Regions from separate parts of the Ectothiorhodospira variabilis genome, predicted to be linked through region 2. Evidence: riboswitches for the same ligand, from Rfam matches in the RefSeq annotation. Region 2 holds a riboswitch; each other region holds the start of a gene.
The links. A riboswitch is a leader RNA that binds a small molecule or an ion and turns the genes downstream of it on or off. The one in region 2 is predicted to bind cobalamin.
Positions count from the first base shown of each region.

Region 1: linked by a shared signal. The riboswitch ahead of bluB (5,6-dimethylbenzimidazole synthase) and the one ahead of LPW30_RS05610 (TonB-dependent receptor domain-containing protein) in region 2 are both predicted to bind cobalamin.
Region 3: linked by a shared signal. The riboswitch ahead of cobW (cobalamin biosynthesis protein CobW) and the one ahead of LPW30_RS05610 (TonB-dependent receptor domain-containing protein) in region 2 are both predicted to bind cobalamin.

Region 1 is NZ_JAJNAO010000010.1:24,272-28,642, forward strand. Features, by position in the region: gene LPW30_RS10850 (TetR/AcrR family transcriptional regulator) at 1-402, shown strand, start outside; gene LPW30_RS10855 (MFS transporter) at 399-1,580, shown strand; gene LPW30_RS10860 (ABC transporter permease) at 1,612-2,403, opposite strand; gene LPW30_RS10865 (ABC transporter ATP-binding protein) at 2,406-3,047, opposite strand; cobalamin riboswitch at 3,094-3,295, shown strand; gene bluB (5,6-dimethylbenzimidazole synthase) at 3,345-4,097, shown strand; gene LPW30_RS10875 (DUF2235 domain-containing protein) at 4,249-4,371, shown strand, end outside.
Region 2 is NZ_JAJNAO010000003.1:165,218-169,588, reverse strand. Features, by position in the region: gene LPW30_RS05610 (TonB-dependent receptor domain-containing protein) at 1-1,645, opposite strand, end outside; cobalamin riboswitch at 1,810-2,063, opposite strand; gene LPW30_RS05605 (cobalamin-binding protein) at 2,649-3,599, shown strand; gene LPW30_RS05600 (FecCD family ABC transporter permease) at 3,596-4,371, shown strand, end outside.
Region 3 is NZ_JAJNAO010000009.1:121,756-126,126, forward strand. Features, by position in the region: gene cobN (cobaltochelatase subunit CobN) at 1-227, opposite strand, end outside; gene cobW (cobalamin biosynthesis protein CobW) at 227-1,309, opposite strand; cobalamin riboswitch at 1,430-1,670, opposite strand; gene LPW30_RS10675 (MBL fold metallo-hydrolase) at 1,834-2,799, shown strand; gene arsD (arsenite efflux transporter metallochaperone ArsD) at 2,900-3,250, shown strand; gene arsA (arsenical pump-driving ATPase) at 3,359-4,371, shown strand, end outside.

The DNA.
Region 1 (4,371 bases), on a different contig from region 2:
CTGGCGACGCGTCATGAACGCTTCATGGCCAGCCTCGATACGGCAACGGCCTCCGCGGTGCCGGGCCAGGTGACCCGGGCCCTGGTGGATGCCCATGGTCGTTGGCTGGAAGACCACAGTCCGCATGGCTGCATCATGGTCAAGGCGATGGGCGAGTTCGCCGAGCACAGCACCGAGATTCATGCGCTGGCAGTTGCCGCCAAGACCGACCTGCTGGCGCACCTCGAGGCCAGCCTGGCCCGCGACGGGCTGGATCACCAGGAAGGCCTGGCGCGACAGCTTTTCATGGTGCTGGAAGGCAGTAACACGGCCGTTGCCCTGCAGGGCACACATACGGCCCTGGCGGATACGCAAGCACTGACGGACACCCTGCTCTCAGCAGCCCAAGGCAAAACTGAATGAAACCCTTATCTCCCCTCGGCATGGCCACACTGGGCGGCGGCATCATTGCCATCACCTACGGCCTGGCTCGCTTCGTGTTCGGGCTCTTTTTGCCCGAAATGCGTCAGGAACTGACCATCACACCCACCATGGCGGGCGTGATCGGCTCCCTGCCCTTTTTAAGCTTTGCCTTCGCCATCGTCGTGGCCCCCTGGATAACGCGCCGACTCGGGGTCCGTCGCGGGGCGGTCACGGCCGCCGGGCTCGCCACGCTGGGGCTGCTGACCATTTCCCAGGCACCTTCAGCGCTATTTCTGGCTGCAGGTGTGCTGATCTGCGGTATCAGCACCGGGCTGTCCTCGCCGGTCATGGCGCAAGCGGTTCACCGCGTGGTGCCCTCCCACCTTCGCGGCAGGGTCAATGCCACCATCAACGCGGGCACCAGCCTGGGCATCGCCCTTGCCATGCCCGCCGTATTGATCTGGGCAGAGGCCTGGCGTAGCGCCTACGTGGGCTTTGCGGCTCTGGCCGCTGTGGGCGTCCTGGCGGCCCTGGTCTATCTGCCCCGGGATGCACGTCCCGCTTCCCGGTCGAGCGATCACACCACCACCCCGCCCATACACTGGATGCAGTGGCTTGCGATCAGCCGGTTGAGTGGCATGGCCTTCGCCATGGGGTTGGTCAGCGCGGCCTACTGGGTATTTGCCCCCGACGCAGTGATCACTTCTGGCGGACTGGTGTCCAGCCAGACCGCCTGGATGTGGCTGGCGGTGGGGCTGGGTGGAATGGCGGGATTCACCGCCGGTGATCTCATTTCTCGCTTCGGGCCGGCACTCAGCCATGCTGGCGGACTCACCGTGATGGCAGCCGCCATCGGGTTGCTGGCCCTGAATCCCGGAAGTTTCGCGCTGGCCCTGACATCCGCAGCCCTGTTTGGCGTCGGATACATGATCCTTACCGGCTTCTACCTGGTCCGGAGCATCCAGATCATGGACCAGGCGCCGGCCCTCGGTCCGGTCATGCCGCTGCTGGCCACGTCCCTGGGCCAGGTGGCCGGCTCCCCATTGGCCGGCTGGCTGGTGGACACCCAAGGCCATGTGACCACCTTCATGCTCTTCGCCATCGTGGGCGTGAGTGTCGCCTGGCTGTTCTCGTGGTTATTGAATGAACGCGGCACGGCGGTGGGTCAGACCCCTTGAATCGCCGCCCCCCGAAGACGCATCGCTTCTGTCAGGCCAGCCGATCCAGTCGCAGCCGCTCGCGTTCATCAAACAGGCGCCGGGCCCCCAGCCAGATCGCGCCCAGGGTGCCAAAACCCGTGCCGGCGGTGATCAGAAACATGACCAGAATCTGATATTTCACCGCCTCCATGGGCGGTGTGCCGGCAAGGATCTGGCCGGTCATCATGCCTGGCAGACTGACAATACCGGCGGCGGCCATGGCATTGATGATGGGCATGAGGCCACTGCGGGCCGCATCGCGGCGGATATCCTGAATGGATTCCGACCAGGTCTGCCCCAGGATCAGGCGCCCCTCGATGGTGCGCCGCTGTTGCCAGGCCGTGGTGGTGAGACGGTCCAGCCCCAGGGCGATGCCCGTCATGGTGTTGCCCAGCAGCATGCCCAGCAACGGGATGGCGTACTGGGGCTCCCACCAGGGGGCCGGGCTGATGATGACCGTGAGGGCCAGGATGGTGGCCGTGAAGGCCGAGGTGAACATGGCCAGTGTGCCAATGCCGTATCCCCACCAGCCCCGAAACCGCCGGGCCTGGCGCGCCATGACCTCGCGCCCCGCCACCAGCAGCATGATCAGCGCCATGAGGGCCACCCAGTACAGGGCTGCGTGTTCGAACAGGGTGGTGAGTACCAGACCAATGAGCAGCAACTGGATCACCGTGCGTGCCGCCGCCACCAGCAGGCTTCGGGAAAGCCCCATGCCCACGCGGCTCGTCAGGACCGCCAGGGCAATCACCAGCAGAGCGGCAATACTCAGATCCCAGGGAGAAAGGTAGATCACATCCATGCTCAGGACCTCGATGCCATTGCCGGGTCGGCCAGCCGCCCCTGATCCATCATCAGCAAACGGCCACCCAGCCTGTCGCGCTGCTCGTGATCATGGCTGACCCAGATGACCCCGGCTTCCCGTTCCCTCACATACCCCATGACCAGCGCTTCCATGCGCAGGGTGTTTTCAGGATCCAGGTTGGCCGTGGCCTCATCCAGGAGCAGCACCCTCGGGCCGTTGCCCAGCATCCTTGCCAGCGCCAGGCGCTGACGCTCGCCGCTGGAGAGACGTTCCACCTCCCATTGGCGCACCTCCGGGGTGAATCCCAACTGCTGCAGCCAGTCGTCCTGCACCCCCGTGAGATGCTCATCCACGGTGTCCGCCCACCACACGGGATCTGCCGGCAGATACCCTACCTGACGCCGCCATAAGGCCGGAGGGATGGTGGCCCGCGGCTGGCCGGCCAACCACACCTGACCACGATGGGGGTCCAGATCGGCAATGGCCCGAAGTAGCAGCGACTTGCCCGCGCCGGAGGGCCCGGCAATGAGCAGCAACGCCCCAGGCGCCAGTTCCAGATCGACCGGCCCTACATGATCGGATTGCAAACCCGTCAGTTTCAGCAAGGGGTCAGCGGTGACGGCGTAGGTGGGGGCATCCATCACCACAGTATACCGGACGAACGATCCGCTATACTGTGCCCGAAAATTCATCAACCCGCTGTCGGGTGCCCGTTCGTCCACGGGAGAATCGGGAATGCGGTGGGGTGATCGATCAAGGATCACCGAGTCCGCAACGCGCCCAGCGCTGTGAGGGGGATCGCGCAGACATCGAGCCACTGCCATGGGCGGGAAGGCGTCCGCGCGGGACGAACCCGAGTCAGAAGACCGGCCCGACAGTTTCTTTGCACGGCAGCAAGGCCGGGCTGCCGTCCCACCTGCTTGAACAAGGGGAACAACATGCAGGCTGGTGATTCAACACCTGATCAACACCGCTTCAACGAGGCCGAACGCAAGGCCATCTATCGCAACATGCTCTGCCGGAGAGACGTGCGGGGGCAATTCCTGCCCGACCCGGTGCCCGATGACATGCTGGCCCGCATCCTGACCGCGGCCCATTTTGCACCCTCGGTGGGCTACATGCAGCCCTGGAGCTTTGTGGTCGTCAAGGACCCACAGATCAAGCATCGGGCCCATCAGGCCTTCACCCGCGCCAATGAGGAGGCAGCAGGGATGTTCGAAGGCGAAAAGCAGGAGACGTATCGCAGCCTGCGCCTGGAAGGCATCCTGGATGCGCCCATCAATCTGTGCATCACCTGCGACCGGGACCGCGCCGGCCCGGTGGTGATCGGTCGCACCCACGACCATCGGATGGACCTGTACAGCGTGGTCTGCGCCGTGCAGAACCTGTGGCTGGCGGCACGCAGCGAGGGGCTGGGCGTGGGCTGGGTGAGCATCTTCCGGCCCGAAGACATCCGACAGGTACTGAATCTGCCCGATGAGATCGTCCCCGTGGCCTATTTATGCATTGGCCGGGTCAGCCACTTCCATGACAAGCCCGAACTGGAAGCCGCCGGCTGGCGTCCCCGGTTACCGCTGGAGCAATTGATCCATGTGGATGGCTGGGGGCATGCCCCTGCCGAGGACGACGAACTGGTCAAGGCCGTCCAGGCATGCCAGGCCAGGGCAAGCCGCTCCGAAGTCCCGCTTTAGGGCCTGCGCTCCCGCTCACCCTGTGCTCGCCTCCGTCGGCGCCCCTGCGGGTGCCGACGGCATTCGGCCCGTGCAAGACCTCACCGTTCGTGAATCCCCTGCTACGCTCATGGTAGGGCCGCTCGGGCCGACTGCGTGGGGATGAACCAAGATGACAAGAAAACGCCTTGTGGTCTGTTGCGACGGCACCTGGGCCAAGGAAGAAAACGAGACCCATATCTTCCGCCTGTTCAGGATGATTTCCGAGGCGCCCGCCAACGATGCCTATCAACTC
Region 2 (4,371 bases):
CCAGCCGTTCGTTATTGAGAGGATCATTGTACCGGGAACCTTCAGCCGCCACTGTCGCACCCAGCGTAAAGTCACCCCAGAACCGATCCAGATCCACACGTGCTGTAGTTTCGGGGCGCCGCTGCAATCTATTGCCCGTCTCACGATCCTCATGGTCCAGGTGAGTTAAGGCCGCCAGCGCACTCCAATCCTCTTGAAGAATACCGAACTCAAGCTCCATTCCGCGAATTCTTGCCTCATCAGTATTCTGAGCCGGCCACCCGGAAATCAAATTCTCCACCTCGGTATAAAAAATAGCTAAATCGCCGAAAAAAAGGCCTGACGCATAATTCAACCCAACTTCTAGGCTTTCCGACTTTTCTGCGTCGAGATCAGGATTGCCGTAGGGCTCGAACGGAGGATCCCAACTCAGCATTGGATTGTAAAGCTCATTGAATGTCGGTGCTTTGAATGCAGTGCCATAACTGGCACGCAAGCTCCATTGCTCCTGTAATTGCATTCCCCAAGCAATTTGGCCGGTGGTTTCGTGGCCAAAGGTCTCATTATCATCGTGCCTCAGGCTCCATGCCAGATCATACCTACCCAACTCCACCTGCCATTGCGCGTACAATCCGACATTATCTCTGCGAGTTTCCGAATAGTCGCTGGAGACATTGACACGGTCATTTTGGTAATCCATACCTAACGTGAGCATGTGGCGCTCCGCGAGAGCCACATCATTTTGCCAATTAAAAAGATTCCTCGATGTCTCAAACTTACTAGGCCAGTCGCTAAATGTTTCCAACTCATCTCGACTATGGGCAACTGAAAAAGTACTGTACCAAATGTCCGCCAATTGCCCACGCACGCCAAATTGTGAGGCGTGCTGTCTGAATTCCTGCCTATCACCCGACCCACCACTGTCAAAATCACTCTCACCTTCCGCATGTAGCAGAGAGCCGAAAATCTCAAAGCCGTTTTTCAACTCATGAGACAAGCGGGCCGACACGGAGCTATTCTCATAACCATCCCGGCGATCATCGGCGGTCTCGTCTTGCACATTGATGCCATCAGTGGATAAATGACTGACTGAGAGATTGTAGCGAGTACTTCCCGTGGAACCGGACAGGCCCGCACCCATCTCCCTGGTATTGAAAGAGCCTGCACCCAGATGTGCCCGAAGTTTCGCGGGACCATCCCCTTCCTTGGTAAACACCTGAATAACTCCACCGATAGCATCCGACCCATAAAGACTGGTTCGTGGTCCACGGACAATCTCTACGCGCTCAATCTCTGCAGGAGGTAAATATTGCCACGCAGCTTGCCCCGTGGTTGCTGATCCCATCCGCACCCCATCAACCAGCAACAAAGTGTGATCCGAGTTAGTCCCACGCATGAAAAGACTGGTGGTCTTGCCAAAAGGCCCGTTCTGGGTCAGGCCAATACCCGCCCGCCCCCTCAACAAATCCACAAACTCCTTCGGCTGCAACCGCTCGATCTCCTCCCGCTCGATCACGGTCACGGAGGCCAGGGTCTGGTCGGTGGTCTGGGCTGTGCGGGTGGGGGTGACCAGGATGGGGTCCAGTTGGGCCACCTGTTCCTGGGCAGTAGCGAGGGAAGGAATGGCCAGCAGAACGGCTGCCGGCAGGAAGGATCGGGTTTGCATGAGTATGTGCTCTCCGGTGCGCCGCCCGCGCACCTGTGTATGGGCCAGGGTGCGGCACGAGGAGAGCAGCGGATCAATCAGACCCATCGGTGCAAGGCGCACCGGAAAGCCAGATCCACCGGAATGAGACCCGAGAAGACGAGCCGCGCAAAGCCCTCCGCAATGCCGCGTGAACGCATCAGGCCGGTCTCCGGGCTCGCGGACGGGTCATCTTTGACCGGGTCAAGGCACCTTCCCACGCTTGCGCGCAGTGGCTTCACGCCTTGCCGGGGTTGCTGCGCTGACATGCAGAAACCCTCGTCTCGCCTACCGTTGCGGGGGCAGCGCCGGACTGGTCTGCTGAATCTGGCAGACATACCGGCTTCCCGTTTCACCAGACGGATGTCAATCATCTGGCACCTGAAGCGAGGCGGTATCATACGCAAACGATTGTGGATATTCCAATGCGGGCCGCAGGGGTTACTGTCAGGGCAGATGGACATCCATGCACCTGAGGCGCGCCCATTCGCGGCCGAGGGCCGCTCCCACAAGGCTCCATTCAAGCCTGGGAGCCCCCCCCCGAACGCAAGCCCCAACGCGTCCGGTCTGCCTCCGGGGTGGGTTTCTGGAGGCGGGTGTTCGCCGCATGGATGCGGCGGTCAAGCCTACAGGGACGTATTCACGGCGTCCCGCCGCAAGAAATGCACCCCGGAGGCAGACCCTGGGCACGGCGCAAAGCCCAGGCACCCTGGAGGCAGACCCCAGGCATACTGCAAAGCCCAGGCACCCTGGAGGCAGACCCCAGGCATGCAGCAAAGCCCAGGCGCATGGGAGGAAGGCCTTTGGGCACGGTGCAAAACCCAGGCACACAGGAGGTATCAGACCCATTCGCGGCCGAGGGCCGCTCCTACAGGAGGCGGGCGCTGGGAGGGTTGGATACCGGTGGGCGCGGAGGATCATGCAGGTGGTCAGCACCCGCATCGCTGTTATGATGCCCTCCTTTCAAGCGCCCGACCCCAACACCATGAGACACCCCAACCACATAAGCCATACACCTCCAATTCCCCGCAAATGGGCACAAATAGCCGCCATTTGCGCCCTTCTTACAAGCGCTCCAGCAATCACAAACGCTCACGCGCAGCCCGTGACGGTCACCGATGACAAGGGCCGGGAGGTGCACCTGGAGGCACCAGCCAAACGCATCATCAGCCTCGCTCCGCACATCACTGAAAACCTTTTTGCCCTGGGGGCCGGTGATCAGATCGTTGGGGCCGTCAACTACAGCGACTACCCTGAAGCCGCCGAGGACATCCCCCGGGTGGGCAGCTACAAACAACTGGATCTGGAATCCATCCTGGCCCTGGAACCGGACCTGGTGGTGGCCTGGGAGAGCGGCAACGTGCGGGCCCAGCTGGAACGCCTGGAAGCCCTGAACTACCCCCTCTACTTCAGTAATCCGCAAACCTTCGAACAACTGGCCTCCGGGCTGGAGCGCCTGGGACATCTCACCGGGCACACCACGGGTGGCGAAGAGGCGGGTGCCCAGGTGCGCCGCACCCTCACCGAACTCGAAGACCGCTATGGCGAACAACCCCCCGTCAGCGTCTTCTACCAGGTATGGGATCGCCCGCTGATGACCCTCAATGACGAACACCTCATCTCCCAGGCCATCCGCCTCTGCGGCGGCCAGAACATCTTCGGCCACCTGGATACCAAGGTGCCGCGCCTGGATCGCGAGGTCGTCCTCGCCGCCAACCCCGAAACCATCATCGGCGGCGGCATGGGCGAGGACAACCCACAATGGGTGGAGGACTGGCGCCGCTGGTCCGACATGACCGCCGTGCAGCGGGACAATCTCTTCTTCATCCCCCCGTCCCTGATCCAGCGCCCCACGCCGCGCATCCTGGAAGGCACCCGGATGATCTGCGATTTCCTTGAAACCGCCCGCGAACGTCGCCCGGAGGGCGATGAGTGACGCGCCTGGCGTTCATCCTGACCATCCTGCTGGGGGGCTCGCTGGCCGCCGTAATGACGGCCGTGGCCGTGGGGAGCGTGCCGCTCACCCCTGCCGAGACCCTGGCGGTGCTGACCGGCGGCGGCGAGCCCCTGCATCGCACCCTGATCCTGGAGCTGCGCCTGCCCCGTACCCTGGCCGCCTTTGCCACCGGCGGACTGCTGGCGGTGGCCGGCGCCCTGATGCAGGTCCTGTTGCGCAACCCCCTGGCCGACCCCTACGTACTGGGCCTGTCGGGCGGGGCGGCGGTGGGCGCCCTGCTGGCCATGCTGGCGGGGCTGGGCACCGTGGTGGTCTCCGGCTCGGCCTTCATCGGCGCCATGATCTCCACCCTGATCGTCTTCGGCCTGGCCCATGGTACCGGCAGCTGGACGCCCACCCGCCTGCTGCTCACCGGCGTGGTGGTGGCCGCCGGCTGGGGGGCCTTCATTAGTTTCATGCTGGCGGTCAGCCCCACCGAGGAACTCCCCGGGATGCTGTACTGGTTGATGGGGGACCTGTCCCACGCTCACAGCATCTGGCCGGCCTGGACAGTGCTGGTGCTGGTGGTGCTGGCCGCCATGCCCCTGGGGCGCAGCCTCAACGTGCTGGCCCGCGGACCCATGCAAGCTGCGGCGCTGGGAGTGGCGGTGCGGCCACTGGAATGGACCATCTATATTGTGGCCGCCCTGGTCACCGCAACGGCGGTGACAGTGGCGGGCAGCATCGGCTTTGTCGGCCTGGTGGTGCCTCA
Region 3 (4,371 bases), on a different contig from region 2:
TCCACCGACGCCGGCTGGCTCAGGTGCAGCAGGTTGGCCAGGCGAACGGATGGGTAGTTGTCTTCCCCCACGGGGCCCGACCGGGCCTGTGGGCATTGGGAGGCCAGCAGGGCCAGGGTGGTATCCGCGGCACTGAGGATGACGATATCGGCGGGCGTCTGATCCAGACGCGTGATCACCGAGTCGTCGTCGACGAACCCGCCGGGTTGTGCCGCCAGCAGATGCATCAGGCCGTCGCCGCCAGAACCGCCGGTTGCAGGGCCTGCTCCAGGGCCTCGGCCGAGAGGTCCTGACCGATCAGCACCAGACGGGTTGCGCGATCCTCCCCGGCACCCCAGGGGCGGTCAAAGTAGCTGTCAAAACGACTTCCCACCCCATGCACCACGAGGCGCATGCGCTTGTCGGGCAGGGCCGCGAAGCCCTTCACGCGGAAGATGCGGTGATCCCGCACCACTTGCTGCAACCGTTCCAGCAGCCTGTCGCGATCCACCTGCGGCAGCCTCACCACCACCGAGTCGAACTGATCGTGGTCATGATCATGGTGATGATCTCCCTCCCCATGGGCATGGTCATGATGCCCGGCGCGCAGGTGGATATGCGCTTCGGAGGCATTGCCCAGCCCGATCATGAGCGCGGGATCCACCCGCCCATGGTCGCTGGAGAGGATTTTCACCGGGGGCGGGATCTCGGCGCGCACGAGTGCCGTGACCCGCTCCACTGCCGCCGCATCCACAAGATCGGTCTTGCTCAGCACCACCAGATCCGCCGCGGATAGCTGATCCTCGAAGAGTTCATGAAGTGTGGAGTCGTGATCCAGGTTCGGGTCGGCGCGGCGTTGCCGGTCCACCGCCTCGGGGTTGGCGGCGAACTGTCCCTGGGCGGTGGCGGGCACGTCCACCACGGTGACCACGGCATCCACGGTGCAGCCGGTCTTGATCTCCGGCCAGTTGAAGGCCTGCACCAGGGGCTTGGGCAGCGCCAGGCCGGAGGTCTCGATGAGGATGTGATCGATCTCGTCCCGGCGGTCCATCAGGGCCTTCATCACGGGATAAAAGGCCTCCTGCACGGTACAGCACAGACAGCCATTGGCCAGTTCGTAGAGCGTGCCGGCGTCCTCTCCGGATTCGTCGCAGCCAATGCCGCAGCCCCTGAGGATCTCGCCATCCATGCCCAGTTCGCCAAACTCGTTGACGATGACGGCAATCCGCCGCCCCTGGGCATTGTCCAGGAGATGACGCAGCAGGGTGGTCTTGCCACTGCCCAGAAAGCCGGTGACGATGGTGGCCGGGATTCTTGATCTGGATATCATGGAAATGCTCGCTCGCGCGCCGCCCGCGCATCGATGGGATGGATGCGCCACGAAGGCGGTACGTGCCACGGAGGAGAGATCAAGCGCGGTCCGGCTCCACCCGGCACGCCGCACCCCGCGGCACCTGGTCTTCAACAGGCCGGTCTCCGGGCTTGTGGTGGGTGTTCAAGGTGGGGAGCTGCCTTCCCATGAGATCCGCCCGGGGGACGGGGTCTCACAGTGGCCTGGGTTCTCCACGTTCACCACTTACCGTTGCGGGGGCAGCGCCGGAGTGATCGCCTGGGCGATGTCACCGGCTTCCCGTTTCAACCCGATGGATGGGCCACGAAGGCCCCGGGTCACCTGCTGAAGTCTGAAGATAACCTCATAAACTTAACAGGCATCCGGCCCGGGCTCAAATCGGAGACGTGCCGGATCCTCAGGAGGCCTTGGCAGCGATCGGGCATATCGTTATGCTTTTATTGGCATAAGAAAGGGGGGTGGGGCGTCCCGCCTCCCACTTTTCAACATGACCGAGGAACAGCATGATTGCCCGTACTCCCGCACTCCTCTCCACCCTGATTGGACTGATGATCTCCTCCCTGACCACAGCCTTGGCGGGTGAGGACCGACCCATCGAACGGATCCTCGAGCCGCGGGCCATCACAGAGCAGATCCATTACTTTTATGGGTCCCTGGAAAATCGAACCCAGGCCAACCTGGGCATGAACAATAACGTGGGTTTTGTGATCACCGACGAAGGGGTGGTGCTGATCGATAGCGGCCCCAGCCATCATGTGGCCCAACGCATTGAACAGGCTGTGGCTGACCTGACCGACCAGCCCATCACCCATGTGATCAATCTGGGCAGCCAGGATCACCGCTGGCTGGGAAATGACTACTTCCTCTCCCAGGGTGCCGAGATCCTGGCCCTTGAACGCACTGCCGCCACCCAGGCGGAGTTTGCCCGACAGCACCTGGATCGCCTCACGGACACCCTGGGCGCGGCGACCATGGAAAGCACCGAGCCACGCCCGGCACCCTCGCCCATCGCCTCGGATCATCATGCGTTCGAGCTGAGCGGGGTGCGCTTCGAGATGATCCATGCCGGCGATGCCCACTTCCCGGGGGACATCCTGCTGCATCTGCCAGATAAGGGTGTGGTCTTCTCCGGTGACGTGGTCTACACCGAGCGCATGCTGGGCATTCACCCATGGAGTAATCCGGTGGAACAGCTCAAGGCCTTCGAGACCATGGCCTCCTGGGAGCCGGAGGTGGTGGTTCCCGGCCATGGCGAGGCCACCGACCTGGCCACCGCGCAGCAGGATACCGGTGATTACCTGGCCCTGCTGGTGCGCCAGGTGGGGGAAGGTCTGGAGAACTGGGAGACACTGGATGAAGTGGTGACCCGCCTCGCGGACCTGCCTCAATTCCGGCACCTGCGCCATTACGACGATTGGCACCGTATGAATATCAATCGTACCTATCTGTTCATGGAGGCCAGTTTCTAGCGCCCGAGGCGTCTCATGCGCGGCCCATACATACGGTTGATCATATATATGGAATAGCGTATTCTCGGCCCATATTGTCATCCACGACGAGGGCTTCCCCATGACCGAGATCACCGTGTTCGATCCTCCCCAGTGCTGCGCCAGCGGCGTTTGCGGACCCAGCGTGGACCCCAGGCTCTCCCGGCTGGCGGGTGACCTGGCCTGGCTGCGTGATTCCGGGGTGAGCGTGACCCGCTACAACCTGTCCCAGCAACCGGGGGCTTTCGTGGAAAACGCCACCATCCAGGCCATTCTGGAGAAGGATGGCGAGGACGCCCTGCCGGTGTTTCTGGTGGACGGAGCGGTCATGAGCCAGGGTGTGTACCCGGATCGCGAGCAACTGGCCCGATGGACCGGCCTGGAGGCGGAATGCGGCAAGAGCGCCAGCCCGGGCAGCGGCTGTTGCGGCTGACCTGAAGATCCACCGCCCCCTCACCCCAACCCCTCTCCCGCCAGCGGGAGAGGGGCTCAGAGCGTGCTGTTCCCCTTGGTGGGTAAAGCTGCATCGAGAGGTCCCCTGATGAATTTTCTCCACACCCCGACCCGACATCTCTTCTTCACCGGCAAGGGCGGCGTGGGCAAGACCTCGCTGGCCTGTGCCAGTGCCCTGGCCCTGGCGGAACAGGGCAAAAGGGTCCTGCTCATCTCCACCGACCCGGCCTCCAACGTGGATGAGGTGCTGGAGACCCCACTTTCCGACACCCCCACCCCCATCCCGGCGGTTCCCGGCCTCCAGGCCCTGAACATCGATCCGGAAAAGGCGGCCGCCGCCTACCGCGAACGGGTGGTGGGCCCCTACCGGGGCAAGCTCCCGGAGGCGGTGGTGAACAGCATGGAGGAACAGCTCTCCGGTGCCTGCACCATGGAGATTGCCGCTTTCGATGCCTTCGCCGCATTGTTGGGCGACACCCCAACCACCCGGGACTTCGATCATTTGATCTTTGACACCGCACCCACGGGGCATACCCTGCGCCTGCTGTCCCTGCCCAGTGCGTGGACGGGATTCATCGAGACCAACACCTCGGGCACCTCCTGCCTGGGTCCGCTGGAGGGGCTGGCCAGCCAGAAAGAGATCTATGCCCATGCCGTGGACAGCCTCGGGGATGGCGAGCGCACCACGCTCATTCTCGTGACCCGCCCCGAAGCGGCGGCCCTGAACGAGGCGGCCCGCTCCAGTGGCGAACTGCGGGAGTTGGGCGTGGCCAATCAGCACCTGGTGGTGAACGGCCTGTTCCAGGCACTGGACCCGGAAGATCCGGTGGCCCGGGCCCTGGAGGCACGCGGGCACCGGGCCCTGGCGCAGATGCCCGCCCTGCTCCGCGATCTGCCCCGCAGCGAACGCCCGTTACGGGGGCGCCCGCCCATGGGGCTGGAGGGCCTGCGCATTTTGCTGGCCGAGGCGGAACCCCCACCCGACGCCACCGACCCGGTTCGACCGCCCGAGGGTGAGACCTTCGAGGCCCTGGTGGAGGCCCTGGGTCGCCACGGCCATGGTGCCATCATGACCATGGGCAAGGGGGGCGTGGGCAAGAC